DNA from 2 places in the Pseudomonas fluorescens genome. Region 1 is predicted to be linked to the other one. Evidence: riboswitches for the same ligand, from Rfam matches in the RefSeq annotation. Region 1 holds a riboswitch; the other holds the start of a gene.
The links. A riboswitch is a leader RNA that binds a small molecule or an ion and turns the genes downstream of it on or off. The one in region 1 is predicted to bind cobalamin.
Positions count from the first base shown of each region.

Region 1 (14,522 bases):
CACCCAGGAGTTTCGCGTGGCCAACGCCGATCTGACCCGACGGGTGTGGATGGTCATGGAAGCGGCGGCGGCCAACAGTGAGCTGCGCGAGGTGATTTTCGCCGGCTCGGCCACACACGGGACTTGCGTGGACGGGCGCATCCTTACGTTCAGTGGTCTGGAGGGCAAGGTCTTCACTTACAACGCCTTGCTCGATTTGCCGGCCGGCCGTCCGGGAATCCGCGGCGAGGCCTTGTTGTCGCTGTCGCGGCAGCTGTTTCGGCTGGACAAGGTCGATGAGCTGGCAAAAGCGGCGGCGGCGCGCAGTGGTTTCGACGAAGCCGAAGTCCGCCTCGGTTACCGGATCGGTCTGACCGGGGGCTGGGACGATGGACTGGAATTGCCCGGGCAGCCGAAAAACATGAAATTTGCCTCCGGTGTCACCCCGCAGCAGTTGGTCAATGCGCGGGCCGAAGTGGTCAGCGCGGAACGCTCCGAGAGATTTCTGGAGGACCTGATCCAGCGCGATTACTGGCTGGACTATCTCAAGGAGCAGCAGCCCGAGGCGTTCCGGCAAATGGATGAACTGCAGTTGATGGAGGAGGGCGAGGACGAAGGTCTGAGTGCTGACGATCCGCTGTATCTGAGCAGGTTGTTCGACCAGGCGGCCGCGCGAAATGCCAGGCTCATCGAATTGTCGCGAGAGGAGATCGAACGGATCGGTTTGTCTGCCGGCAACGCACAAATGCCCGGTACGTCCGGGCAAATGTCAGGCGGGTAAAACCCGCTGAACGGTCAGTCCCCGGGAGGTTCGGGGACTGACCGTTGCGCTTATTCGTCGTAACCGAGGTTCGGCGCCAGCCAGCGCTCGGTCACGCTCAGTTCCTGACCTTTGCGCGAGGTGTAGCTCTGCACCTGATCCTTGTCGACCTTGCCGACTGCGAAGTATTGCGCCTGCGGATGGGCGAAGTACCAGCCGCTGACCGCTGCCGCCGGGAACATCGCGTAATGCTCGGTAAGGAACACGCCGCTGCGCCCGGCACGCATTTCGCTGGCTTCAGGATCGAGCAGGGTGAACAACGTGGCTTTCTCGGTGTGATCCGGGCAGGCCGGATAACCCGGTGCCGGACGGATACCGGAGTACTGTTCTTTGATCAGCGCGTCGTTGTCCAGCACCTCATCCTTGGCGTAACCCCAGTGCTCTTTGCGCACTTGCTGGTGCAGCCATTCGGCGCAGGCTTCGGCCAGACGGTCGGCCAGTGCCTTGACCATGATCGAGTTGTAGTCGTCGCCAGCATCCTGATAGGCCTTGGCGACTTCTTCGGCGCCGATGCCGGCGGTGGTGATGAAACCACCGACGTAGTCAGTCACTTCGCTGTCTTTCGGTGCAACGAAGTCGGCCAGCGAGAAGTTTGGTTTGCCGTCGGTCTTGATGATCTGCTGGCGCAGGTGATGCAGGCGCGCCATGGGCTTGCCGTCATCGCCGTACAGTTCGATGTCGTCGTCATGCACCTGATTGGCCGGCCAGAAACCGAACACTGCACGGGCGCTGATCAGCTTTTCGTCGATCAGCTTGGTGAGCATCTCGCGCGCGTCCTTGTACAGCGCGGTGGCGGCTTCACCGACCACTTCGTCTTCGAGGATGCGCGGGAATTTGCCGGCCAGGTCCCAGGAGATGAAGAACGGCGTCCAGTCGATGTACTCGGCCAGAACGTTGAGGTCGATGTTGTCCAGTACGCGGGTGCCGGTGAAAGTCGGTTTGACCGGCGTGTAGTTGGCCCAGTCGAACTGTGGCTTCTTGGCAATCGCCGCCGCGTAGCTCAGGCGCTCGGTACGGGCGCTGCGGTTGGCGGTGCGCTCACGCACATCGACGTATTCCAGACGGGTCTTCTCGACGAAACCGGCCTTGAGTTCCTTGGACAGCAACTGCGTCGCGACACCGACCGCACGCGAGGCGTCGGTCACGTAGACCACCGCATCGTTGCTGTACTTCGGCTCGATCTTCACGGCGGTGTGCGCCTTGGAGGTGGTCGCGCCACCAATCATCAACGGCAGATGGAAATCCTGACGCTGCATTTCACGGGCGACGTGGACCATCTCGTCCAGCGACGGGGTGATCAGGCCAGACAGGCCGATGATGTCGCACTTTTCTTCCTTGGCGACCTGGAGGATTTTCTCCGCCGGGACCATCACGCCGAGGTCGACGATGTCATAGCCGTTGCAACCCAGCACCACGCCGACGATGTTCTTGCCGATGTCGTGCACGTCGCCTTTTACCGTGGCCATCAGGATCTTGCCCTTGGCTTCCGGCTTGTCGCCTTTTTCCAGTTCGATGAACGGGATCAAATGCGCCACGGCTTGCTTCATCACGCGGGCGGATTTCACCACCTGCGGCAGGAACATTTTGCCGGCGCCGAACAGGTCGCCGACGATGTTCATGCCGGACATCAGCGGGCCTTCGATGACTTCGATCGGGCGGGCGAACGACTGGCGCGACTCTTCGGTGTCTTCGACGATGTGCGTGGTGATGCCCTTGACCAGCGCATGCTCCAGACGCTTGTTGACGTCCCAGCTGCGCCACTCTTCGGTCTCGGCTTCCTTGACGCTGCCGTCGCCCTTGTACTTGTCGGCGATGGCGAGGAGGGCGTCGGTGCCTTCCGGTGTGCGGTTGAGGATCACGTCTTCGACGGCGTCACGCAGCTCCTGCGGGATCTGGTCGTAGATTTCCAGCTGACCGGCGTTGACGATACCCATGGTCAGGCCGGCGCGGATCGCGTACAGCAGGAACACCGAGTGAATCGCTTCACGCACCGGGTTGTTGCCACGGAACGAGAACGACACGTTGGACACGCCGCCGGAACTCAGCGCATACGGCAGCTCGTCGCGGATGTAGGCACAGGCGTTGATGAAGTCCACAGCGTAGTTGTTGTGTTCTTCGATGCCGGTGGCCACGGCGAAGATGTTCGGGTCGAAGATGATGTCTTCCGGCGGGAAGCCGACTTCGTTGACCAGAATGTCGTAGGAGCGTTTGCAGATTTCTTTCTTGCGCGCTTCGGTGTCGGCCTGGCCGGCTTCGTCGAACGCCATCACCACCACCGCAGCGCCGTAGCGTTTGCACAGCTTGGCGTGATGGATGAATTGCTCGACGCCTTCTTTCATGCTGATCGAGTTGACGATGCCCTTGCCCTGAATGCACTTCAGACCGGCTTCGATCACTTCCCATTTCGAGGAGTCGATCATGATCGGTACGCGGGAGATGTCCGGTTCCCCGGCGATCAGATTGAGGAAGGTCACCATGGCCTTCTTCGAATCGAGCATGCCTTCGTCCATGTTGATGTCGATCACCTGCGCGCCGGCCTCGACCTGCTGCAGGGCGACTTCCAGGGCTTCGGTGTAGTTGTCTTCACGGATCAGACGGGCGAACTTGGCGGAACCGGTGATGTTGGTGCGCTCGCCGACGTTGACGAACAACGAGCTGCGATCGATGGTGAACGGTTCCAGGCCCGAGAGGCGGCAGGCCTTGGGGATGTCCGGAATCTGCCGCGGTGCGTAACCGGCCACGGCCTTGGCGATGGCTTCGATGTGGCCCGGGGTGGTGCCGCAGCAGCCGCCGACGATATTGAGGAAGCCGCTCTGGGCGAACTCTTCGATGACTTTGGCGGTTTGCGCCGGCAACTCGTCGTACTCGCCGAACTCATTCGGCAAACCGGCGTTCGGGTGCGCGGAAACGTGAGTGCTGGCCTTGTTCGACAGCTCTTCCAGGTATGGGCGCAGCTCACTGGCGCCGAGGGCGCAGTTGAGGCCGACCGAGATCGGCTTGGCGTGGGCAACGGAGTTCCAGAACGCTTCGGTGGTCTGGCCCGACAGGGTGCGGCCGGACGCATCGGTGATGGTCCCGGAAATCATGATCGGCAGTTCGATGTGCAGCTCTTCGAACACCCCTTGCACGGCGAAGATCGCGGCTTTGGCGTTGAGGGTGTCGAAGATGGTTTCGATCAGGATCAGGTCGACGCCGCCCTCGATCAGGCCCTTGGTGGCCTCGGTGTAGTTCTCCACCAGTTCATCGAAGGTGACGTTGCGGTAGCCGGGGTTGTTCACGTCTGGCGACAGCGAGCAGGTGCGGCTGGTCGGGCCGAGCACGCCGGCGACGAAACGCGGCTTGTCCGGGTTCTCGGCGGTCTTGGCGTCGGCCACCTTGCGCGCCAGTCGTGCGCCTTCTACGTTTAATTCGTACGCCAGCTCTTCCATGCCGTAGTCGGCCATGGAAATGCGCGTGGCGTTGAAGGTGTTGGTTTCCAGAATGTCGGCGCCGGCATCCAGATAAGCCTTTTCGATGCCGCCGATCACGTCCGGACGGGTAATCACCAGCAGGTCGTTGTTGCCCTTGACGTCACTCGGCCAGTCAGCGAAGCGTTTGCCGCGATAATCCTGCTCCTCGAGCTTGTAGCTCTGGATCATCGTGCCCATGCCGCCGTCGAGAATCAGGATGCGCTCTTTGAGGGCTTGCTTGAGAGCTTGAAGGCGGACGCTGCGATCGGACATTGGGACTACTCGAAAAGACCATGACGAAGGGCCGGGATCATAACAAACCTGTGCGCTTTTGGAGCACGTGCTGCTTTTGCATGAATATCGTTCATGTTGGTACGAGCGTCATACTGTAGAATCGCGGGCGTTTTTTTCACGATCGGGATCATGGGCATGTCGTACCGCGTCATCAGCATTTTCTTGCTGTTCTTAAGCTGGGGCGCCATTGCGCAGGAACCCGCGATCTCACCTTCTATTTCATATACGCGTGACATCCAGCCAATCTTCACCGAGAAGTGTGTGGCCTGCCACGCCTGCTACGACTCGGCGTGCCAGCTCAATCTGGGCAGCGGCGAAGGCGCAGGGCGGGGTGCAAGCAAGATGCCGGTCTACGACGGCGAACGCACTCAGGCGGCGCCGACCACGCGGCTGTTCTACGACGCCTTCGGCAAACGTGCCTGGCAGCAGAAGGGCTTCTATTCGGTACTCGACGCTCAGGGCAGCCAAGCGGCGCTGATGGCGCGGATGCTGGAACTGGGCCACAAAACCCCGCTGACCCCGAATGCCAAGCTGCCGGAAGACATCGTGCTCGGCCTGCAACGGGAAAACATGTGCGCGATGCCCGCCGAGTTTGACGGCTATGCCGGCGCCCACCCGAAAGAAGGCATGCCGCTGGCGGTGACCGGGCTGACCGATCAGCAATACCAGACCCTGCAACGCTGGCTGGCGTCCGGTGCGCCGATCGACGAGCAGGGGCTGGCGCCGAGCGCCAAGGAAGCGCTGCAAATCGTCCAGTGGGAAAACCTGCTCAATGCGCCGGGGGCGCGGCAGAGTCTGGTCGGGCGCTGGCTGTTCGAACACTGGTTCCTCGCGCATATCTATTTCAAGGACGGCGAGCCGGGGCACTACTTCCAGTGGGTGCGTTCGCGCACGCCGACAGGGCAGCCGATCGACCTGATCGCCACCCGCCGCCCGAATGACGATCCGGGCACTCAGGTGTATTACCGCTTGTGGCCGGTGCAAGGGGTGATCGTGCACAAGACCCACATCACCTATCCGCTGAGTGCGGCGAAGATGGCGCGGGTCAAGAGTCTGTTCTACAGCGGCAACTGGCAGGTCAACGCGCTGCCGGGTTACGGCCCGCAGAGCCGGGCCAACCCGTTCGCCACCTTCGAGGCGATTCCGGCGCAGGCGCGTTATCAGTTCATGCTCGATAACGCTGAATACTTCGTCCGCACCTTCATTCGCGGGCCGGTGTGCCGTGGGCAGATTGCGACGGATGTGATCCGCGATAACTTCTGGGCGCTGTTCCAGGCTCCGGAACATGATCTGTACATCACCGACCCCAACTATCGCGGCCAGGCCACGCCGTTGCTGGCAATGCCTGGGCAGAACGATGACGTCGGCAGTGTGCTGAGCCTGTGGCACAACTACCGTAACAAGCGCAACGAATACGAAGCCCTGCGCCGCGACAGTTACGCCGAACTGCCGGCTCCGAGCTGGTCAACCCTGTGGGCCGGCAACGACAACGCGCTGCTGAGCATTTTCCGCCACTTCGACAGTGCGTCGGTGACCAAAGGCCTGATCGGCGAAGTGCCACAGACCATGTGGCTGTTCGACTATCCACTGCTGGAGCGCACCTATTATCAGTTGGCGGTCAACTTCGATGTGTTCGGCAACGTCTCCCATCAGGCGCAGACGCGTCTGTATTTCGACCTGATCCGCAACGGCGCCGAGCAGAACTTCCTGCGCCTGATGCCGGCCGATTCCCGCGAGGACTACCTCGATGATTGGTACCAAAGCAGCGGCCAGTTCAAGATGTGGCTCGACTATGAGGCGATCGACGACGACAAACCGACCGCGCTGAAACTCGATCCGAAGGACCCGAAATACGATTTCGCCATGCAGTTGCTGGCGCGTTACGGCGACCTCAATGCGCGGCCGGATCCGATCAACCGCTGTGACGGCGCCTACTGCTCGCGGCCGAATATCGACCCGGCGCTACAGAACGCCGAGCAGGCACTCAGTCGCCTGACCTCGCGTCCGGCCGCCGGTTTGAAGGTGATCGACCAATTGCCGGAAGCAACCATGCTGCGCATCGAAACTCGCAGCGGCAAACGCGAGATGTACAGCCTGCTGCGCAACCGTGCGCACAGTAACGTGGCGTTCCTGTTGGGCGAGTCGCTGCGCTATCAGCCAGGGCTGGACACCTTGACCATCTACCCGGGCGTACTGAGCAGCTATCCGAATTTCATCTTCAACATTCCAGCCGAACAAGTGCCGGAGTTTGTCGATGCCATGGAGAATGCCAAGGATGCCGATCGTTTCGAGAAAATCGTCGAACGCTGGGGGATTCGTCGCAGTCATCCGCAATTCTGGTTCTATTTCCACGACCTGAGCCAATACCTCCACGAAACCGATCCGGTGGAAGAGGGCGTGCTGGACATGAACCGCTACCAGAATCTTTGATCGTTTAATACAGGCCTGCTGTCCCAATTCTTAGCAACACCGCACATTCCCTGTAGGAGTGAGCCTGCTCGCGATGGCGTCAGTCCATTCAGAATGGTTGTTGCCTGACATGCCGTCATCGCGAGCAGGCTCACTCCTACAAGGGGGCGGTGGTGGTTTTGAGAGTTGTGGACAGGAGCCGATCATGTTGATTTCAGTGCAGGCCCTGCGGGCGCTTGCCGCGTGGACGGTGGTCTGTCACCACTTCATGCAGATTTTCTTCGACTTCAAGGCGCGCGGCCCGGTCGGGCAGTTCTTCATCGACAAGGGCGCAGTCGGCGTCGATGTTTTCTTCGTCATCAGTGGTCTGGTGATTTTCCTCTCCACCGAAAGCAAAGCGCTGCCTCCGGCGCGGTTTCTGCTGTATCGGTTGTTTCGCATTGTCCCGGCGTACTGGCTGTACACGCTGTTGATGGCGTTGCTGGTGCTGTTCGCCCGGCCAATGTTGCCGGATCAGACGGTGGACTGGGCGCATTTCCTCGCGTCGCTGTTATTCATTCCTGCGCAAAACCCCGGCGGTTACGGGATTTATCCGACGCTGAATGTCGGCTGGACGCTCAACTACGAAATGCTCTTCTATGTGTTGTTTGCATGCGCGCTGGTGTTCCGCTGGCAGGTGCGCTTGCTGGTGGTCGCCGCGTTGCTGTTTTCGGTGTGTCAGGCGTTCGGCTGGCTTAACGAGTTTTACCGTTCCGACATCGTCTACGAGTTTCTGCTGGGGATCGGCATTGGCGTGCTCTATCGCCGGGGCTGGATTGGCGCCGGCCTGTGGCTGCCGCTGTTGGCGATGGGCGCTGCGATGATGGCGATCTATCACCTGGCACCGGCGCCAAGGTTATTGAACTGGGGCGTGCCGAGCGCGGTGCTGGTGATGGCTTGCATGGCGCTGGAGCGCTACGTCGAGCGCAATCGGGTGATGAAATGGCTCGGTGACTGTTCCTATTCGGTGTATCTGATGCACGTGTTGGTGTTGTCGGTTGGTGGTTTTAACGCGCGACGCTACGGAATCAACCCGTATCTGATGTTCATCGTCTGCGCTCTGGCGATTGGCGTGGGGTCATGGTTGAGCTACGAATGGGTGGAAAAACGCAGCTATCAGTGGCTTAAAGCGCGGATCGAGGGCGAACCGGTCAGCGCACCTGTCGAGAATCTTTCCCGACAAAAATACTAGGACTTTGTCCGGCGCAATGATTGGCGTAAACTGCGCCCAAGCCTGCGAGGAGTTTCCATGACCGCTATTACCATTACCGACGCCGCCCACGATTACCTGGCCGATCTGCTCTCCAAGCAGAACACTCCAGGCATCGGCATCCGCGTCTTCATCACCCAGCCTGGCACCCAGTACGCCGAAACCTGCATTGCCTACTGCAAGCCGGGCGAAGAAAAACCTGAAGATACCGCGCTGGGGCTGAAAAGCTTCACCGCCTATATCGATTCGTTCAGCGAAGCGTTCCTTGACGACGCCGTCGTCGATTACGCCACCGACCGCATGGGCGGCCAACTGACCATCAAGGCGCCAAACGCCAAAGTCCCGATGGTCAATGCCGACAGCCCGGTCAACGAGCGCATCAACTACTACCTGCAAACCGAAATCAACCCGGGGCTGGCCAGCCACGGCGGTCAGGTCAGCCTGATCGATGTGGTCGAGGACGGCATTGCCGTGCTGCAGTTCGGCGGCGGCTGCCAGGGCTGCGGCCAGGCCGACGTGACCCTGAAGGAAGGCATCGAGCGCACCTTGCTCGAGCGTATTCCAGAGCTCAAAGGTGTGCGCGACGTGACCGACCACACGCAGAAAGAAAACGCCTACTACTAAGGTGTTCGCTGCGGACATGAAAAACGGCGCCCCGTGAGCGCCGTTTTTTTTTGCGTGAAATTCAATGACGCCTTCGCGAGCAAGCCCGCTCCCACATTTGAGCGCATTCCAAATGTGGGAGCGGGCTTGCTCGCGAAAGGGCCTTCATGGGCGATAGAGGTGCGCATGCCCCGCGCGATACAGCGACGACTCGCTAAACACCTCACTCCCCAACACCCGTCCCACCAGAATCAACGCCGTGCGCCGAAACCCTTTGGCCGCAACCTTCGCGGCAATATCCGCCAGCGTCCCCACCACCCAGTCCTGATCCGGCCACGTCGCCCGGTGAATCACCGCAATCGGGCAATCCGCGCCGTAATGCGGCAGCAGTTCGGCGATGATTTTCTGCAGATGATTGACCCCCAGATGAATCGCCATGGTCGCGCCATGCTGCGCCAGACTGCTCAGCTCCTCACCCGCCGGCATTGCGGTCTTGTCCGCGTAGCGGGTCAGAATCACGCTCTGCGACACGTCCGGCAGTGTCAGTTCCGCGCCTAGCAAGGCTGCACACGCTGCGGTCGCGGTGACGCCGGGAATGATCTCGAACGGAATATTCAGCTCGCGCAGATAACGAATCTGCTCGCCAATCGCGCCATACAGACTCGGATCACCCGAATGCACCCGCGCTACGTTCTGGCCCTTGGCATGGGCGGATTTGATCAGTTCAATGATCTGCTCCAGATGCAATTCGGCGCTGTTGACCACGGTTTCAGCCTGATGCCCCTCCAGCACCGCAGCCGGTACCAGCGAGCCTGCGTAGATGATCACCGGGCAACTGCGGATCAGCCGCTGACCTTTGACAGTGATCAATTCCGGGTCGCCGGGGCCGGCGCCGATGAAGTAGACAGTCATGAAGAAATCCTGTGAAAAACGGGGCAGGGCAACGCTTCAGATGAAGATTGCTCATGATCAAACGGGGCGATTATCGGGATTTTACGCAGCGCCGGCCAATGCCAAGGTCGCCTGAGCGTATTTTTGCCGGGAAATCAGCAGCTTTGCCGGTGCCTGAATCAACTGCTCGGCAAGGGCCAGGGCAGCACTTTCCGCCACCCCGTAGCAACCGGTGCGCTCATAGGCGATCTGCGAATGGTGACTGAGTCGCTGCTGGTAACTGGCCAGTTCGTCGCTGCTGAAATACAACAACGGCAACGCCAGTTGGCTGGCCAGTTCCTGCAGGCCGGGTTCATCGCGTTTAAGATCGATACTGGCCAAGGCCTTGACCGCTTCAAGTTCTATACGATGCGCCTGCAACGCCTGATCGAGTAACGCGCGCAGCGTGCTGACCGGGCAGCCGCGCTGGCAGCCCAGGCCGACCACAAAGGTCGGCGCTGCGCGGTCATCGGTCATGCGTGGTATTGACCATCGCTTTTGCGGCGGAACAACCAGGCGCTGATCAGGCCCAGGGCCAGCCAGAACGCCACGTTGGTCAACTGCGAAGCGATTTTGAACTGGGCTTCCAGCGCCTCCGGGGCGAGCATCGAATGCACTTCCGGTTGTGGCGCGCCGATCACGTGCGGCACGGCGAGGATCGCCACGCCCAGCAGCTTCATCAGCCAGTGGCGGCTGAACACAATCAACGCCAGGCCAACAGCGGTGGAAGCGGCGGTGCCGATCCACCAGGTTTGCCGCGACGCCAGATCGGCTGCAGCGGTGCCCGGCAGTTCAGGCGGCAGGCCCAGGGTCGGCGCGAGGACGAAGGTCGCGTAACCGGCCAGGCCCCAGAGCAGGCCTTGCGAGGTTTTGGTCGGTGCACGCAGGGTGTACAGGCCAGCGAGCATCAGGGCGAAACCGACCGCCACCACCAGGTTGCCGCCGGTGGTCGAGACCACGCGTTGCCAGCCGTCTTCCGGCTCCCAGGCTTCGGCGTCATGGGTGTGTGCGGCCGTGCCGGCGGCGTGTTCGTGAACGGCCACCGGTTCGGACTTCTCGAAGGTTTCGGCCTGCAGAATCAGTGGCGAGACCCAGAAGCTTTGCAGCAACGTCAGCAGCAGGGCGGCCAGCAGGCCGGTGAAGCCTGCGGTTTGCGCGATACGCTTGATCATGTCTGCAGGTCTCAGTGGCACGGGAACGCGGCGCTGTGGCGGGTATCGTGAGCGGCGTTGTGCACCGCTTCGATGTGCGAGAAACCGGCGAAGTACACAAGGCTGGCACCCAGAATCGACGCGAAAATCGCGGCGGTCAGGCGTTGGCTCAAGGTGGCGGTGCTGGAGATTTTGTCGGTGTTGCTGCCGGTGCTGCTGATGATCGACATGGCGCTTCCCTCTGGAGTGTCAGCGGGTGATATAGAGCGCATGAAAACCCCTGCGGGTCGGGCACGCAAAGGTTCGAACAGCGCCCGCCCACCGCGGGTTTGTTATGTTCAGCGACGCACAATGCGCACTGTGTGTTGCGGGCCGGTCTCCGGGCTCACGAGGGGTTGGCGTCTGGCCGACCTGCAAGCGTCACCTTCCCATGCCGTATGGCACAGTGGATCTGACGCTTCGCTCGCTTACCGTTGCGGGGGCAGCACCGGACTGACATGGCTTTGAGTAAAGCACATGATTCACCGGTTTCCCGTTTCACCCTCTGAAGGGCACCCGTAACAAGTTGTGTAGGAGAGCATGGGTTGGGGAATTTAGTCAATTTTGGGGGTGGATCCGTTGCTGCGGTAACGGCCACTTAGGGTTCCGCCCTTACGGCGGGTCACTTTTGGCAAACGCCCCAAAAGTAACCAAAAGGTCTATGCCCTGACGTTCGGCCCTCGCCTAGGCTCGGGTTCCTTCGCTGCGGGATTCATCCGGGGGGCAGCGCCTACGGTTTGCTTCGCTGCACCTCCTCTCGCTGTGTTTGGCTGCGCCAAACGGTCGCTGCGCTCCCACCCCGGATAAATCCCTCCACTCAGCCTGCCGACGGGCCCTCAGATCAAAAGCGGTACTCGAGCTAACGCTCATTGTGTTGAGTGGGGCGGCTTCGCCGCATGGGGCTGTACACAATCTAAACTGTGGGAGCGGGCTTGCTCGCGAAGGCGGCCTGACAGCCGACCAATCTCTAACTGAATACACTCACTCCCGTGTAGGAGCTGCCGAAGGCTGCGATCTTTTGATCTGCTTTGGCTTTGGCTTTGGCTTTGGCTTTGGCTTTGGCTTTGGCTTTGGCTCTGGCTCTGGCTCTGGCTCTGGCTCTGGCTTTTGATGTGGCTTTTGATCTTCTGCCCCTTCGGCAGGCCGAGTGTAGGTGTTCATCCGGGGGTTAGGCGCGCAGCGCCATGCGGCGAAGCCGCATACATCGAGAGGAGGTGCAGCGAAGCAAACCGGAGGCGATGCCCCCTGATGGACACCGTAGCGAGGGAACACTGAGCCTCAGCGAAGTGCCGTACGCCGGGGCAAAGCCTTTTGGGTTACCTTTTCGGCGTTTGGAAAAGGTGACTCGCTGTAAGAGCGAAACCGCCAGAGGCAACACCCGAAGGAACGGATATGCCCCCAAACCCCAAACCTCAAACCCGGCGTTTGGAAAAAGTGACCGCTGTAAGAGCGAAACCATAGGAGGCCGTTACCGCAGCAACGGATATGCCCCCAATCCAAAAAAAAACCAAAGCATTGACCCATCCTCAAGCCATGCGTAGCCTTGCGCTTTCGAGGTTCTTCGGCCCACGCCGAAGCTAAGAAGGGAACGCGGTCAAAGCCGCGGCTGCCCCCGCAACTGTGAACGGTGAAGTTCGTTGCCACGCCACTGCCAGCTCAATCCACTGAGCCCGCGGGAAGGCGCAACGAACGCCGGGCCCAAAGCCCGAACACCGTCAGCCAGGAGACCTGCCTCGTCACAGATTTCTCACTACAACCGGGCGGGGTGATCCGGTGGCGAATTCTTCCGCGCGCACGTTCGCAGCGGATCTCGTCCCGTATGCCCGCCACCTTGCGAAAGGGCATCCGATGAAAACACTGGCCAAACTCCCCGTCACCATCGTCACCGGTTTTCTCGGCTCGGGCAAAACCACCTTGCTGCGGCACATGCTCGACAACGCTCAGGGCCGTCGCATCGCCGTGATCGTCAACGAATTCGGCGAACTGGGCATCGACGGTGAGATCCTCAAGCAATGCACCATCGGCTGCACCGAAGAAGAAGCCACTGGCCGCGTCTACGAACTGGCCAACGGTTGCCTGTGCTGCACGGTGCAGGAGGAGTTCTTCCCGGTGATGCGTGAACTGGTCGCCCGTCGCGGTGACCTCGATCACATCCTGATCGAGACGTCCGGTCTGGCCCTGCCAAAACCGCTGGTACAAGCCTTCCAGTGGCCGGAAATCCGCAGCGCCTGCACCGTGGATGCGGTGATCACCGTGGTCGACAGCCCGGCCGTGGCCGCCGGAACCTTCGCCGCGTTCCCGGATCAGGTCGATGCCCAGCGCAAACTCGACCCGAACCTGGATCACGAATCGCCACTTCATGAGCTGTTCGCCGACCAACTGGCCAGCGCCGATCTGGTGATCCTCAACAAGGCCGACCAGACCAGCGCCGAAGATCTGGCTCGCGTTCGCGCCGAAGTCGCTGAAGAACTGCCGCCAGCGGTGAAAATCATCGAAGCCAGCAACGGTCGCCTGCCGCTGGACGTGCTGATCGGCCTCGGTGCCGGATCCGAAGAACATATCGACAGCCGCCACAGCCATCACGATCACCACCACGACGGTGATGACGACCACGATGACCACGATCACGACGCCTTTGATTCGATCTCGATCGAACTGCCACAAGCCGACGAAAGCCTGCTGCTCGACGCGCTGACGCAACTGGTTGTGCAGCACGGCATTCTGCGCGTGAAGGGCTTCGCGGCGATTCCGAACAAGCCGATGCGCCTGTTGATTCAGGGCGTGGGCACGCGTTTCGACAAGCACTTCGACCGCCAGTGGGGCGCTGACGAAGCGCGCGTCACCCGTCTGGTGCTGATCGGTCAGGAACTCGACGCCGCGCAACTCGAAGCGCAACTGCGCGCCGCGCTCAGCGTTTAAGCCATGCACCTGCTCAGGACCCAGCCCGGCGGTTTCGTGTCGGATGACAACATTGCCGACCTTGGACAAACCCCCGCCGAGCTGGTGATCCTGTGCAGCGGCGACTCCAGCCTGGCGCTGCTCGCCGAAGCGGCGCAGCAATTGCCCGAGGATTACCCGAGCCTGCGCCTGGCCAATCCGATGCAGGTGCAGAATCACGCCTCGGTCGATCTGTATGTCGATGAGGTGTTGCGGCACGCCAAGGTCATTCTGATTTCGCTGCACGGCGGCATCGCTTATTGGCGTTATGGCGTCGAGCGACTGGTGGAGTTGTCCGAGCGCGGGGTGCAGGTGATTCTGGTACCGGGGGATGATCGTCCCGACCCGGAACTCAGCGACCTGAGCACCGTGCCCGCCGAAGATCGCGACCGTCTCTGGCAGTTCTTGCGTCAGGGTGGCATGGGCAATGCGCTGGACTTCTTCCATTGCCTGGCCAACCGCTGGCTGGCGCGCGACTACGCCTGGGGTGAGCCGCAAGCGCTGCCGCGTACGGCGATTTACCAGCCACAGAAAAACACCGCCGCACTGAGCGACTGGCAAGCCGAATGGCTGCCCGGTCAACCGGTCGCGGCGGTGTTGTTTTATCGATCGCATTTGCAAGCGGCGAACACCGCATTCATCGATGTGTTCTGCCAGCGCTT
Region 1 covers NZ_CP038438.1:3,355,451-3,369,972, reverse strand. Annotated here, with positions in the region: gene E4T63_RS15380 (NEL-type E3 ubiquitin ligase domain-containing protein) at 1-760, shown strand, start outside; gene metH (methionine synthase) at 811-4,521, opposite strand; gene E4T63_RS15370 (fatty acid cis/trans isomerase) at 4,678-6,972, shown strand; gene E4T63_RS15365 (acyltransferase family protein) at 7,157-8,182, shown strand; gene nfuA (Fe-S biogenesis protein NfuA) at 8,240-8,824, shown strand; gene cobM (precorrin-4 C(11)-methyltransferase) at 8,969-9,715, opposite strand; gene E4T63_RS15350 (cobalamin biosynthesis protein) at 9,797-10,210, opposite strand; gene E4T63_RS15345 (CbtA family protein) at 10,207-10,905, opposite strand; gene E4T63_RS15340 (CbtB domain-containing protein) at 10,917-11,114, opposite strand; cobalamin riboswitch at 11,238-11,458, opposite strand; cobalamin riboswitch at 12,461-12,673, shown strand; gene cobW (cobalamin biosynthesis protein CobW) at 12,772-13,842, shown strand; gene cobN (cobaltochelatase subunit CobN) at 13,846-14,522, shown strand, end outside.

Region 2 (14,522 bases), 1.5 Mb from region 1:
ACGCCAGACTCAGCTGCGGTGTGTTATCCATGAACGCTTCATCGACCACCAGCCAGCCGCCACGCTGGGCCAGCCGAGCGTGCCAGTCGAGCAGCCGCGCCGGGGTCAGGCTCAGACCCGTGGGGTTGTTCGGATTGACCACCACCAGCACGTCGAGGCTGTCGAGAAAGAACTCGACTTCCTGCTCCAGCACTTCGCGCACGATGTAACCACTGCGACGCCAGGCTTCGGCGTGCTCGGCATAACACGGCGACAACACACCGACCTTGCCGGCGCGGCGCAAACGCGGCAGCAATTGGATCGCCATCTGCGAACCGGCCACCGGCAGCACCTGCGAAGCGCCGTAGTAATCACACGCGGCCTGTTCCAGCCCGTCGTCGGTTTCCGGCAAGCGTGCCCAGGCGCGCAGCGGAATCTCCGGCACCGCAAACGGCCACGGCGCGAGGCCGCTGGATAAGTCGAGCCAGTCGGCCTCGGCAATCCCGTAATCGAGTGCAGCCTTGCGCAGCCGGCCACCGTGCTCAAGCATAGAATTCAGCCCCCACGCAGAGAATCAGCAGCCATAACCATACCCCGCGCTGGACCAATTGCCAGCCGCGATCAATCGAATCGGCATCGGCCGGCGCACCTTCGCCCAGTTGCGGACGCTCATGCAGTTCGCCGTGATAGATCGCCGGCCCGCCCAGTTCGACATTCAATGCACCGGCACCGGCCGCCATCACCGGACCGGCATTCGGGCTGTCCCATTGCGGGCCCTGGCTGCGCCAGCATTTCCAGGCGAGCCGAGTGTTGCCCAGCAGCGCGTAGGTCAGCGCCACCAGCCGGGCCGGAATATAGTTGAGCACGTCGTCGATTTTTGCCGCGCACCAGCCGAAGCGCTCGAAGCGTTCGTTGCGATAGCCCCACATCGCGTCGAGCGTATTGCTCAGGCGATAGAGCACCACGCCCGGCGCGCCGGCCACGACAAACCAGAACAGCGCGGCGAACACCGCGTCACTGCCGTTCTCCAGTACCGACTCGGTGGCCGCGCGCGCAACAGCGGTGCTGTCCAGTTCGCTGGTCTGGCGGCTGACCAGATAGCCGACACGCTTGCGCGCTTCTTCCAGATCATCGGCGCGCAAGGCGGCGGCTACCGGCGCGACATGCTCACCGAGGCTGCGCATGCCGAGGGCGCAATACAGCGCAAGAATCTCGACGATCCAGCCCACGTACGGTGCCCAGGAAAACGCAGTGGCGAGCAGCGTCAGCGGCAGCACCGCAATCACCCACGCGGTGACCCCGTGACTGCGCCAGCCGCGCCCGCCCGCATTGAAACGGCGCTCGATGCGTCCGGCAAAATTGCCGAACGCCACCAGCGGATGCCAGCGTTTCGGTTCACCCAGCAGCGCATCCAGCGCGACCGCGGCGACACTCAACAACGCCACACTCATTGACTCACTCCCCAATAATTTTCGTACAGCAACTCATTGAGCGGCCGCGCCTGCGCCCACCCTTCGAGTACCAGCATCGGCGCCGGATAGAATTCCTTGACCGGCCCCAGGCACAACACTGCCAGCGGCTTCGCCCCGGCCGGCAACTGCAGCAGATCGGCCAGTGCCTGCGGTTCGAACAGTGAAACCCAGCCCATGCCCAGTCCTTCGGCACGGGACGCCAGCCACAGATTCTGAATCGCGCAGGACAGCGAGGCCATGTCCATTTCCGGCAGCGTACGACGGCCGAAAATATGTTTTTCGCGATCATCCATCAACGCTGCGACCAGCACTTCGGCGCAGTCGTTGATGCCTTCGACCTTGAGCTTCATGAACTCATCAGAGCGCTCGCCGAGGGCTTCGGCGGTGCGCACACGTTCTTCTTCGACGAGGTTCTGGATCTGCCCGCGCAAGCCGCGATCGCTGATGCGGATGAAGCGCCATGGCTGCATCAGGCCGACGCTGGGCGCCTGATGCGCGGCTTCGAGTAGACGGCGCAGCAGCTCCGGTTCGACGGTGCCGCCGGTGAAGTGGCGCATGTCGCGGCGTTCGGCGATGGCTTTATAGACCGCTGTGCGCTCGGCCTCAGTGAATGCGTTGTCGGTCATGGCCTCTTCGCGAGCAAGCCCGCTCCCACAGGGGTTAGGTGATCCAATGTGGGAGCGAGCTTGCTCGCGAAGGCGGCCTCAAGATCTGGCACAAACAGCGCCGCGATAGCCGCAGGATTCGACGGAAAGTAAAAATGCACATACGAAGCCGTCATCCGCCCTTCCCGATAAACCGCCTCGGCCCCACGCCCGCCATTCGGACTCAGGCCCCGGGCAATCGGCGTCAGTTCGGTGCTGGTCAGGGAATGGTGATAGGTATGCCCACGCAGCGAGCCCTCTGGCAGATCCACCGCTTGCAGTGCCAGTGCCGCCAGACGTTTTTGCATCACCGCCTCACCGCGCAGCAGGCCGACCAGTTCGGCGCGGGTGCCGTCAACATCGGTCAACGCGTCGAGCAGATAGAGCATGCCGCCGCATTCGGCGAGCAGCGGTTTACCAGCGGCGTGGTGCGCACGGATTGCATCGAGCATTGCCACGTTTTGCGATAGCGCGACATGGTGCAATTCCGGATAACCGCCGGGCAGATACAGACTGTCGGTCTCGGGCAATTGCGTATCGCGGATCGGCGAGAAGAAACTCAACTCGGCGCCCATCGCCCGTAGCAGGTCGAGACTGGCGCCGTAGGTGAAGGCAAAGGCCTCATCGCGAGCGACAGCAATGCGCACGCCGTCGAGCAGCGGTTCAGCGCTGATCATTTCAGGCGCGGCGAATGCCACGGCCGGTGGCAGCGCTACCTCGCAACTGCTGGCCAAGGCTTCGGCGGCGGCGTCGAGACGCAGATCCAGATCATTCAGTTCACTGGCCTGCACCAGACCGAGATGGCGGCTCGGCAACTCGATCCCGGTCTCACGGGACAGCGCGCCGTACCAGCGCAAACCTTCGGTGAGGCTGCCTTCGAGCAATTGCGCATGACGCAAGGTGCCGACACGGTTGGCCAGCACGCCGGCAAACGGCAAATCCGGCTGGTAACGCGCCAGCCCCAACGCCAATGCGCCGAAGGTCTGGGCCATGGCGGTGCCGTCGATCACGCCGAGCACCGGCACGCCGAAATGCCGCGCCAGATCGGCGCTGGACGGCGTGCCGTCGAACAGGCCCATCACGCCTTCGATCAGGATCAGATCGGCTTCGGCGGCGGCTTCCCATAACAGACGGCGGCTTTCCTGCTCGCCGACCATCCACATGTCCAGTTGATACACCGGCGCACCGCTGGCGCGCTCGAGAATCATCGGGTCGAGGAAGTCCGGGCCGCACTTGAACACGCGCACCTTGCGCCCCTGGTTGCGATGCAAGCGCGCGAGCGCGGCGGTGACGGTGGTCTTGCCCTGACCGGAGGCCGGCGCGGCGATGAGTACCGCCGGGCAGTGACGTGGTTGATTCAAAGTTCGACGCCTTTCTGCGCTTTGATGCCGGCCTGGAAGGCGTGTTTGAGCATGCCCATTTCGGTAACGGTATCGCCCATCTCGATCATTTCCGGCTTGGCCGCGCGACCGGTGACGATCACGTGTTGCATCGGCGGACGCGCCTGCAAGTCACTGAGCACTCGATCCAGATCGAGGTAGCCGTGCTTGAGGGCGATGTTCAGTTCGTCCAGCACCACCAGGCCGATCGACGGATCACGCAGCAGCTCGCGGGACACTTCCCACGCGGCTTCGGCGGCGGCGATGTCACGCTGGCGATCCTGGGTTTCCCAGGTGAAGCCCTCGCCCATCACGTGAAAGCGCACTTGCTCGGGGAAACGGCGGAAGAACAGTTCTTCGCCCGTGCTGTTGCGGCCTTTGATGAACTGCACCACGCCGCACTGCATGCCGTGGCCCATGGCGCGGGCGAGCATGCCGAACGCCGAGCTGCTTTTGCCTTTGCCATTGCCGGTGAGCACCAGCACCAGACCGCATTCGTCAGGCGAATTGGCGATGCGTTCGTCGATCACGGCTTTTTTGCGCTGCATACGCGCCAGATGGCGTTCGTCGCGCTCGGGGGAATCGGTCATGGGGGAGCTCTCCGTTGAGGCTGGATAACGGCGGGCAGGCACAAGAATAGACGGCAAAAAGCCTGGCATCGCCCACCGTGATGCCGCTGGATGGATCAGGCCGGTCTCCGGGCTCATGAGCGGCGAATCGCCTGACTGCGCGCCTTCCCGCGTCGTCGACACAGTGGCTCAATGCACAGTTTTCACTCATTTACCGTTGCGGGGGCAGCGCCGGGATCGTGATCGTGCTTCGCCTGAAGACAACCCTCACCGGCTTCCCTGTTTCACTCTGTCGACATGCGTCACAGAGCACCTGAAACAAGCCGCGAAGGTTAGAGGGTTGGGGGTGGAGCGTCAATTAAAGAGGGGGCCGTCGGGCGAATAACTGCCGTCGATCAATTATCTGACGCCAATCTTGTGCCACACTGAGACAAGTGATATCAAAGAGCCATGCTTTTGATTGAAAAGCACATCACAACAATAAGGATGATGACGATGCAAGGCATGATCATCAGCAACCCGCGCCTGGAATTCCTGCGCCCGATGCTTGAACGCTGGTTTGACTGTATCGACCGCTACAACGCTGTACGCGGCGACAACGACACCCCTTACTGGCATGACGAGAAAGCCAATCTCGGCTTGCTCTCCGCGGCCGCCTGGATGGCCGAGCTGGTGACCCTTTGTGATACCTCGACCCGAAAGCAGAACGAGGAAGGCGAACGCAATGCCCGCGCCGATCTGTTCATCGCCGGCGCCGAAGACCGCGCCTACCTTCAGGCCACCCAGCGCTGGCCACGGGTCAACAACCTCAATCTGACCCAGGCCCTGCTGGACATCACCAGCGACGCCAAACGCATCAGTTTTGCCAGCGACCTCAAGCTCGGTTGCCTGTTCGTCGCCCCGCAAAAAGCCCAACACAGCGCCAGCCCCGAAGAGTTGCAGGACATGGTCGACGACCTGCAAAAGGAACACTGCTGCGCCGTGGCCTGGTATTTCCCCTACGCCTACCGCAAGTTGCGCAGCGAAGCGGGCAACTATCACCCGGGCATCGCCGTGCTGTTCAAAGAGGCCCGCGGTTGAGCGGTTGAACCATCGGGTGCGCACACTCCTCTATGATTAGGCATGCATTCATAGGGAAGATCAGTAATGCGCAAAACCCAACTCGCTCTCGTCATCGCCCTCGCCGGAGGGCTCGCCGCCTGTGGTGAATCCTCCAGCCTGCAAGTTTCTGACGGCACCGGTCCATCACCGAAGCTGCCTGAACCAAACAAAACCCTGATCCCGACGGTGAACATCGCCCCGGCGGTCGGCTGGCCTGCAGGCGGTAAACCGACCGCCGTAGCCGGTACGCAAGTCGCAGCATTCGCCGAAGGCCTCGATCATCCGCGCTGGCTCTACGTGCTGCCCAACGGTGACGTGCTGGTGGCGGAAACCAACGCTCCGCCCAAGCCTGACGACAGCAGCGGCATTCGTGGCTGGGTGATGAAGAAAGTCATGGGCAAGGCCGGCGCTGGTGTGCCGAGCCCGAACCGCATCACCCTGTTGCGCGACGCCGACCACGACGGCGTGGCCGAGACCCGCACGGTGTTTCTTCAAAATCTCAATTCGCCGTTTGGCATGACCCTGGTCGGTAACGATTTGTACGTCGCTGACACCGATCGCCTGCTGCGCTTCCACTACGAATCCGGCGCGACCGAGATCAAGACCCAGCCGATCAAAGTCACCGATCTGCCGGGCGGCACGCTGAACCATCACTGGACCAAAAATGTCATCGCCAGCAAGGACGGCAGCAAGCTGTACGTCACTGTCGGCTCGAACAGCAACGTCGGCGAGAATGGTCTGGATAAAGAAGAAGGTCGCGCGGCGATCTGGGAAGTTGATCGCGCCACCGGCAACCACCGGATCTTCGCCTCGGGCATCCGCAACCCCAACGGCCTCGCGTGGGAACCGACCACGGGTGCGCTGTGGACAGCGGTCAATGAGCGTGACGAGATCGGCAGCGACTTGGTGCCGGACTACATCACCTCGGTCAAGGACGGTGGCTTCTATGGCTGGCCCTTCAGCTATTACGGTCAGCACGTGGATGTGCGGGTGAAGCCGCAAAATCTGGATCTGGTGGCCAAAGCTATCGCCCCGGACTACGCCGTCGGCCCGCACACTGCCTCGCTGGGCCTGACCTTCGCCGAAGGCAACAGCCTGCCGGCGCAGTTCAAGGAAGGCGCGTTCATCGGTCAACACGGCTCGTGGAACCGCAAACCGCACAGTGGTTATAAAGTGATTTTCGTACCGTTCGCCGCTGGCAAGCCGAACGGAGCACCGGTGGATGTGCTGACCGGTTTCCTCGACAAGGACGAGAACGCACTTGGCCGCCCGGTGGGCGTGGTGATCGACCAGCAAGGTGGTTTGCTGGTGGCGGATGATGTGGGGAACAAGGTTTGGCGGGTGTCGGCCGCTAAATAAATCAGGGCCCGACACATAACAAATGTGGGAGCGGGCTTGCTCGCGAAAGCGTCAGGTCATTCAACATCATGGATGAATGACACACCGCATTCGCGAGCAAGCCCGCTCCCACATTTAGATTTTCAGCGTTTACGGGTTATGCGCCAGATGCTCCGGCTGCAACACCCGCTTGGCACTCAGGTACGCCTTCTGCCAGTACGCCTTCGACAGACTGTCCAGCTTCACCGTGCCGCCGGTGGCCGGCGCGTGCACGAAGCGCCCTTCGCCGACGTAGATCCCCGCATGACTGACCTGCGAGCCGCCATTGGTGGCGAAGAAGATCAGGTCGCCGGTCTGCAAACCCTCTTTGCCGACATTCGGCGCCTGCATCACGATCATCTCGCGGGTGGAGCGCGGCAAGGAGATACCGGCGGCATCGCGGTAGACGAAACCGATCAGGCCACTGCAATCAAACCCGGAATCCGGTGTGTTGCCGCCCCAGCGATAAGGCGTGCCAACCAGGCCCAGCGCGCGAAACAGCACGTCTTCAGCAGCCGGCGAAAAAGCCTGGGAAGGCCCGAACACCACCGGGGCGCGTACCACGGGCGCAGGCGGCGGAGTACGGCTGGCGCAGGCGCTGAGCAGCGCTGCGAAGAAAATCACTGTGAGGCGGGCCGACATCGTCATAAGCAGAACATCCTGATCTGGCTGCGGCTTTCTCTGCCGAATGGACAGAAACAAAACCGCCTGCGCAGCACGCAGGCGGTTTGCCATCAATATAGATACAGGATTCTAGCGGCTACGCGGCAAACTTCAAGTAAGACTTTAACTTCACCTTGTAAAGTCTAGGTCTACTCCCTTGCCGGGCACCGTTTTTGTCGCCACGGACGTGGCGACAACGGGGGAATTACTTGCGAGCGGTGACCACGGTCGGAGCCATCGCGAGGGCGCGCTTGGCTTCGATGAAGGTCTTGCTCCAGTAGCTGTCACCCAGGCTGTCGATGCGAACACCGCCGCTGCGACGACTGCTGGAGTGGATGAACTGGTTGTCACCCAGGTAGATCCCGGCGTGGCTTACACGACCGCGACGACCATTGGTGGCGAAGAACAGCAAATCGCCCGGCTCAAGGTTGCCGCGCGAGACCAGAGGCGCATCCACGTTGATCATTTCACGGGTGGAGCGCGGCAGATTCATGCCGGCTTCTTCGCGGAACAGATAACCGATGAAACCGCTGCAGTCGAAGCCGGCTTCAGAGGTACCGCCGAAACGGTAACGGGTACCGATCAGGGACATGCCGCGTTCAAGGATACTGTCGGCCAGAACCGGAAGCTCGTACGGCTTCTTGTTGAAGTCCGAGAGTTCTTTTTCAGTGTCCAGCTCTTCCTGGTAAATAACGGAAGACTGGGCAGTGGCAGAATTTTTAACCTGCTGAGGCTGCTCTTGAACTGGAGAATGAGCAGCACAACCGAACAACAGGGTGACGAGTGCGAGAGGCACGAGGGGTGCGAAGCGATTTAGCATGGGCACGACCGTGGCTGAAGTTGTAAAGAAGCCGAGACTATGCCCGCTATCGGCCTCATTTGCAAATTCAATCGATCTTTTTGTGACTTCCCGGTTTCTCGTTTACATCTAAGCGCTTAAGCCCATTTGACTCGATACGCGGTCTGCATACGTTGCGGAAACGCGGATTTTCTGGCGCCTGAAATATGTCGAAACGTGCTGAAAGCCTCGTATTTCAAGGGCTGGCTACCAACCAAGGGTCTCTTTCAGGAACGGAATCGTCAGCTTGCGTTGCGCCTGCAACGAGGCCTGATCCAGCTGTTCGAGCAGGTCGAACAATGCACTCATGCTGCGGGTGCCGCGAGTCAGAATAAAGTGCCCGACTTCATCGGTCAGATGCAGACCGCGACGCGACGCGCGCAATTGCAGGGCACGCAATTTGTCTTCATCGGAGAGCGGACGCATCTGGAAGATCAGCGCCAGGGTCAGGCGCGATTTGAGGTCAGCCAGTTTCACCGGCAGCTCGCGCGGCGAGGTTGAAGCGGCAATCAGCAAACGTCGACCGCTGTCACGCAGGCGGTTGAACAGATGAAACATCGCCTCTTCCCAGTCCGGCTTGCCGGCAATCACCTGCAAGTCATCCAGGCAGACCAGTTCGTACTGCTCAAGGTTGTCGAGGATTTCGATACCACGATCCATCAGCTCGGCCAGCGGCAGATACACCGCCGGTTCACCCATCTGCTCGAAACGCAGACACGCCGCCTGCAACAGATGCGTACGCCCTACCCCATGCTTGCCCCACAGGTAGATGAGGCTTTCGGTCCAGCCGGCGTCGGCTTCGCATAGGCGCTCGACATAGCCGAGTGCAGCGGCATTGGCGCCTGGGTAGTAGTTGATGAAGGTGGCGTCGTCACGCAGACGCACACCTAGGGGCAGCTGAATCGGTTTCATGCTGACTGAACAGTTCTCAAGGAACCGTTAGTGGCCTCTGTGTAAAGTTTGCGAAGTTTATACCCGTGAAGCTGAGCGCACAATGCGACAGACCCCAAGCAAAATCAAAGGTTTGCGTTAACACGCTGGTTTTATGACAGTTTCTCTGACGCGGTATCGAAACACCCCGCCGCAAAACACGGGCCAACCCGGCACAATGCCGGGCCGCCCGTGATCGGATTACAACTCGGGATCATCTGCCCCGCTGTAAATATCCGAGTCCTTGTACAAATCGTGCACGTGACGCACCAGCACCATGATCACCGCCGCCACCGGCAATGCCAGCAGCACACCGGTAAAGCCGAACAGCTCGCCGCCGGCCAGGATCGCGAAGATCACCGCCACCGGATGCAGGCCGATCCGGTCGCCGACCAGCAGCGGCGTCAGCACCATGCCTTCCAGCGCCTGCCCGACCATGAACACCGCAACGATGCCGATCATCGGGTACAGGTCGCCACCGAACTGGAACAGCCCGGCAATCAGCGCCGCGCCAATACCGATCACAAAACCCATGTACGGCACGATTGCCGCGAGGCCTGCGATCAGGCCGATCAACAGCCCCAGTTCCAGACCAACAATCATCAGGCCCGCTGCGTAGATCACGCCCAGCGCCAGCATAACCAGCAGTTGCCCGCGCACGAAAGCGCCGAGCACTTCGTGGCACTCACCGGCGAGCGAGACGATGGTTTCTTCACGATCACGCGGCAACAGGCTGCGGATCTTGGCCATCATCACGTCCCAGTCGCGCAGCAGATAAAAACTCACCACTGGGATCAGCACCAGATTCGCCAGCCAGCCGATCAGCGCCAGACTCGAGGCCGTCGCCTGACTCAGCACCACACCGACGATGTCAGTGGTCTGCCCCATGTGTTCGCTGATCGCCGCCTTGACCTTGTCGAACTTCCAGAAGCCGTCAGACAGGCCCAGCTTCGATTGCGCCCACGGCAGCGCCGTGTGCTGCAGCCAGTCAAGCATTTGCGGCGCCAACTCATACAAACGCACCAACTGCTTGGCAAGCATCGGCACCAGCACCAACAGCAACGTGGTGACGATCAGAGTGAACAAGGCGAACACCGCGATCACACCCCAGGTTCGCGACAAACCGAGTTTCTCCAGCCGATCCACCAGCGGATCGAACAGATACGCCAGCAGCAACGCCACCAGAAACGGCGTGAGGATCGGATGCAGCAACCAGACAAATGCGCAAAGCAGGACTACCCCACCGAGCCAGAACCAACGCCGCGTATCGGCCATTTACCACTCCCACTGCTTCTATATAAGGAAAGACTTACCAGCGAAACCGCAACGAAGGTGCTACCGGTGCAGGCGCTGGAGCCGCAACAGGCGCTGCACCTGCCACCGCTGGCTGCGGCGCTGCCACTGGCGTCGGTGCTTCGGCCGGCAACTCCTGCAACTTCGCCAGCGACAACTGCGCGCGCAACTGATCGGCACTGCCGTTGACCCGATACACGATGCGATCACCATCGACACTTTGCAGACGCACACCGAACGGTTCGAGTAACCGCAGCAGCGTGGCGTAATGCTCAAGATTCATGCCCTGCACTTCCAGGGTCTGTTGGCCCGAAGCACCAGGCTTGGCGACAAAGCGCGGCGCCAGACGCTCGGCCACCGCCAGCATCACGGCATCGGCCACGGCAGCCTGATCGGCGCCCTGCACACTGCCGGCCTCTTTCTGATCACCCAGCCACAGATGCCACTTGGCCTGCCACTGCCCGCCCTCTTCGTGCGCATGCACCGCCAGCAACGCATCCGCGCCGTAACGCTCCGAAGCGCCGCGCAATGGCGCGGGATCGGTGCCATCCAGCACTGGCGCGGTAGCCACCAGTTGCTCACTCAGATCCGCTAGCGGCAGACGCAGCGGCAAGCCGCGATGCTGAGCCGCAGAACGCAATGGTGCAGCCGCTGCCTGACCGTCGCCGACCAGGCTCGAACCTTCAGTCGAATCGTTCAGCCACCAGCTCAGAATCGACGGCCGACTCGCCCCCCACAATGACAGCCCGGCGCGACGCAGCGCCTGCTCGGTGGTGGCCGGATCGAAATCGACCTTGAGCACCTCCGGCGGCCCGGCATCGAAACCGAACTGACTGATGATCTGCTGCGGATCCTTGCGAATCGCCGCCAACCCTGGATTCTGCGGAGCCTTGGGGTCACCGGTCAGGCGCAACACCAGCGTATCCAGTGCCGCCTGAGTGGCGCGATCACGCTCCTCCGGCGCTTGGCTGCTGACCGGCTGGCGCACTTGATAGAGACCCTTGAGGTTTTCGGCATGACTCGCCAGGCTGACCAACGACAAACAACCCACAACCAACAATTTACAAAAACGCATGGAAAATTCCCGTCGACAGGAGCGGCTGGAACAGGCCGCGTGAACCGGTTAAGCAAGGCTGTGACAATCTGCCATCGCAAAACACTCACACGCTAGCGGTAAGTTTTTGCACAGTGATAACGATAGACGGTTAATCGGCACACCTTATACAGGCAGCCGCCCGGCACAATTGCAAAAAATTTCAGTCGATTATGCCCCTGCCCGTCGGCGCGAGGATGGCCGCTGCCCCTCAAGCCTGATAAAATCGCGCGCCTTCGCAGACCGGCAACAGCCGGGCACCCCGAAATTCGCGTAAGGCCATCGCCCTCTCGATTTCGATGTTCCCGCTGAACTCGGTCGTTACCCCTGAATCCCCTCCCCTAAAGGCCTGGATCATGAGCAAGCAACCCTCCCTGAGCTACAAGGACGCCGGTGTAGACATCGACGCCGGTGAAGCATTGGTCGAACGCATCAAGAGCGTCGCCAAGCGCACTGCGCGCCCGGAAGTCATGGGCGGCCTGGGCGGTTTCGGCGCCCTCTGCGAGATCCCGGCCGGTTACAAACAGCCGGTGCTGGTTTCCGGTACTGATGGCGTCGGCACCAAGCTGCGCCTGGCGCTGAACCTGAACAAGCACGACAGCATCGGCCAGGACCTGGTCGCCATGTGCGTCAACGATCTGGTGGTGTGCGGCGCAGAACCGCTGTTCTTCCTCGACTACTACGCCACGGGCAAGCTGAACGTCGACGTAGCTGCCACCGTGGTCACCGGTATCGGTGCAGGCTGCGAACTGGCTGGCTGCTCCCTGGTCGGCGGCGAAACCGCTGAAATGCCTGGCATGTACGAAGGCGAAGACTACGATCTGGCCGGCTTCTGCGTCGGCGTCGTGGAAAAAGCCGAAATCATCGACGGCTCGAAAGTCGCCACCGGTGATGCGCTGATCGCCCTGCCATCGTCCGGCCCGCACTCCAACGGCTACTCGCTGATCCGCAAGATCATCGAAGTGTCGGGTGCCGACATTGAAACCGTTCAGCTCGACGGCAAGCCACTGACCGAACTGCTGATGGCCCCGACCCGCATCTACGTGAAGCCGCTGCTCAAGCTGATCAAAGACACCGGCGCGGTCAAAGCCATGGCCCACATCACCGGTGGCGGCCTGCTGGACAACATTCCGCGCGTTCTGCCAAAAGGCGCTCAGGCCGTGGTTGACGTGGCCAGCTGGACTCGCCCGGCGGTCTTCGACTGGCTGCAAGAGAAAGGCAACGTCGACGAGACCGAAATGCACCGCGTACTGAACTGCGGCGTGGGCATGGTGATCTGCGTGGCTCAGGAGCACGTTGAAGTGGCCCTGAACACCCTGCGTGACGCCGGCGAACAGCCTTGGGTCATCGGCCAGATCGCTGCCGCTGCCGAAGGCGCTGCCCAGGTTGATCTGCAGAACCTTAAGGCTCATTAATGTCCGCAACCTGTGATGTCGTGGTGCTGTTGTCCGGCACCGGCAGTAACTTGCAGGCTCTGATCGACAGCACGCGGACCGGCGACAGCCCGGTCCGCATCGCTGCGGTGATTTCCAACCGCGCCGACGCCTATGGCCTGCAACGCGCCAGTGACGCGGGTATCGCCACCCGCTCGCTGGATCACAAGGCTTTCGAAGGTCGCGAGGCCTTCGATGCTGCCCTGATCGAACTGATCGACGAATTCAAACCAAAACTCGTGGTACTGGCCGGCTTCATGCGTATTCTCAGCGCTGATTTCGTGCGCCACTATCAGGGTCGTCTGCTCAATATCCACCCGTCGCTGCTGCCCAAATACAAAGGGTTACACACTCATCAGCGCGCGCTCGAGGCCGGCGATGCGGAGCACGGCTGCTCCGTGCACTTCGTCACCGAGGAACTCGATGGTGGACCACTGGTCGTACAGGCAGTAATACCGGTAGAGTTGCACGACACGCCGCAGACACTTGCGCAGCGAGTGCATGTCCAGGAACACCTGATCTATCCGATGGCTGTACGCTGGTTTGCCGAAGGCCGACTGGCACTCGGTGAGCAAGGTGCTTTACTGGATGGCCAGTTACTCGCGGCCAGCGGCCACTTGATTCGACACTAGGAGATTTTATGCGTCGCGCCCTGCTCTTCGCTTGCGCTCTGCTCGCCCTGCCTTTCGCGCAGGCGGCAGACCTTCAACCGTTCTCCGCCAGCTACACCGCCGACTGGAAACAGTTGCCCATGAGCGGCACCGCCGAACGCAGCCTGACCAAGGAAGCCAACGGCGTCTGGAAACTCAGCTTCAAAGCGTCGATGATGATCGCCAGCCTGACCGAAGAAAGCACGCTGACCCTGGACAAGGACACCCTGCTGCCACAGTCCTACCACTTCGAACGTGGCGGTCTGGGCAAAGCAAAAAAGGCTGATCTGGACTTCGACTGGAACAGCAAGATGGTCACCGGCACTGACCGGGGCGACGCGGTGAAGATCCCGCTGAACCGTGGCATGGTCGACAAGTCGACCTATCAACTGGCGCTGCAGCACGACGTCGCCTCCGGCAAAAAGACCATGAGCTATCAGGTGGTCGACGACGGTGAAGTCGACACCTATGACTTCCGTGTATTGGGTGCCGAGAAAGTCGACACCAAGGCCGGCAAGATCGATGCAATCAAGGTCGAGCGCGTGCGTGACCCGACACAAAGCAAGCGCATCACTGTGCTGTGGTTCGCCAAGGACTGGGATTACCTGCTGGTCCGCCTGCAACAGGTTGAAACCGACGGCAAGGAGTACAACATCATGCTCCAGGACGGCACGGTCAACGGCAAAACCGTTAAAGGCAGCTGATCTGCCGCTACACCGAAAGCCCCGCAGATGCGGGGCTTTTTTGTGCCTGCGATTCCCAGGCGACACACAAATACTGTGGGAGCGGGCTTGCTCGCGAAGGCGGCCTGCCAGCTAACGAAGATGTATCTGATACAACACCTTCGCGAGCAAGCCCGCTCCCACAGGGGGTGAGTGCAATCGTCAAGGGTCAGCTCAGACCGAAAATCTGGCCACCATATTGTTCAAATCCACCGCCAGCCGCGACAACTCCTGGCTTGCCGCACTGGTCTGATTTGCCCCCGCAGACGTCTGCATCGCCAGATCGCGGATGTTCATCAGGTTGCGGTCCACCTCCCGCGCCACCGCCGCCTGCTCTTCCGAGGCGCTGGCGATCACAAGGTTGCGTTCATTGATCAAG
Region 2 covers NZ_CP038438.1:1,846,201-1,860,722, reverse strand. Annotated here, with positions in the region: gene cobD (threonine-phosphate decarboxylase CobD) at 1-529, opposite strand, end outside; gene cbiB (adenosylcobinamide-phosphate synthase CbiB) at 522-1,430, opposite strand; gene bluB (5,6-dimethylbenzimidazole synthase) at 1,427-2,077, opposite strand; gene E4T63_RS08465 (cobyrinate a,c-diamide synthase) at 2,074-3,456, opposite strand; gene cobO (cob(I)yrinic acid a,c-diamide adenosyltransferase) at 3,453-4,064, opposite strand; cobalamin riboswitch at 4,146-4,375, opposite strand; gene E4T63_RS08455 (hypothetical protein) at 4,539-5,123, shown strand; gene E4T63_RS08450 (PQQ-dependent sugar dehydrogenase) at 5,190-6,503, shown strand; gene E4T63_RS08445 (C40 family peptidase) at 6,633-7,169, opposite strand; gene E4T63_RS08440 (C40 family peptidase) at 7,390-8,004, opposite strand; gene hda (DnaA regulatory inactivator Hda) at 8,230-8,934, opposite strand; gene E4T63_RS08430 (AI-2E family transporter) at 9,154-10,227, opposite strand; gene E4T63_RS08425 (DUF2066 domain-containing protein) at 10,262-11,320, opposite strand; gene purM (phosphoribosylformylglycinamidine cyclo-ligase) at 11,695-12,753, shown strand; gene purN (phosphoribosylglycinamide formyltransferase) at 12,753-13,403, shown strand; gene E4T63_RS08410 (DUF3108 domain-containing protein) at 13,412-14,125, shown strand; gene E4T63_RS08405 (methyl-accepting chemotaxis protein) at 14,318-14,522, opposite strand, start outside.
Region 2: it holds a riboswitch for cobalamin, as region 1 does, so the genes downstream of both, cobO (cob(I)yrinic acid a,c-diamide adenosyltransferase) here and cobW (cobalamin biosynthesis protein CobW) in region 1, are expected to answer to the same signal.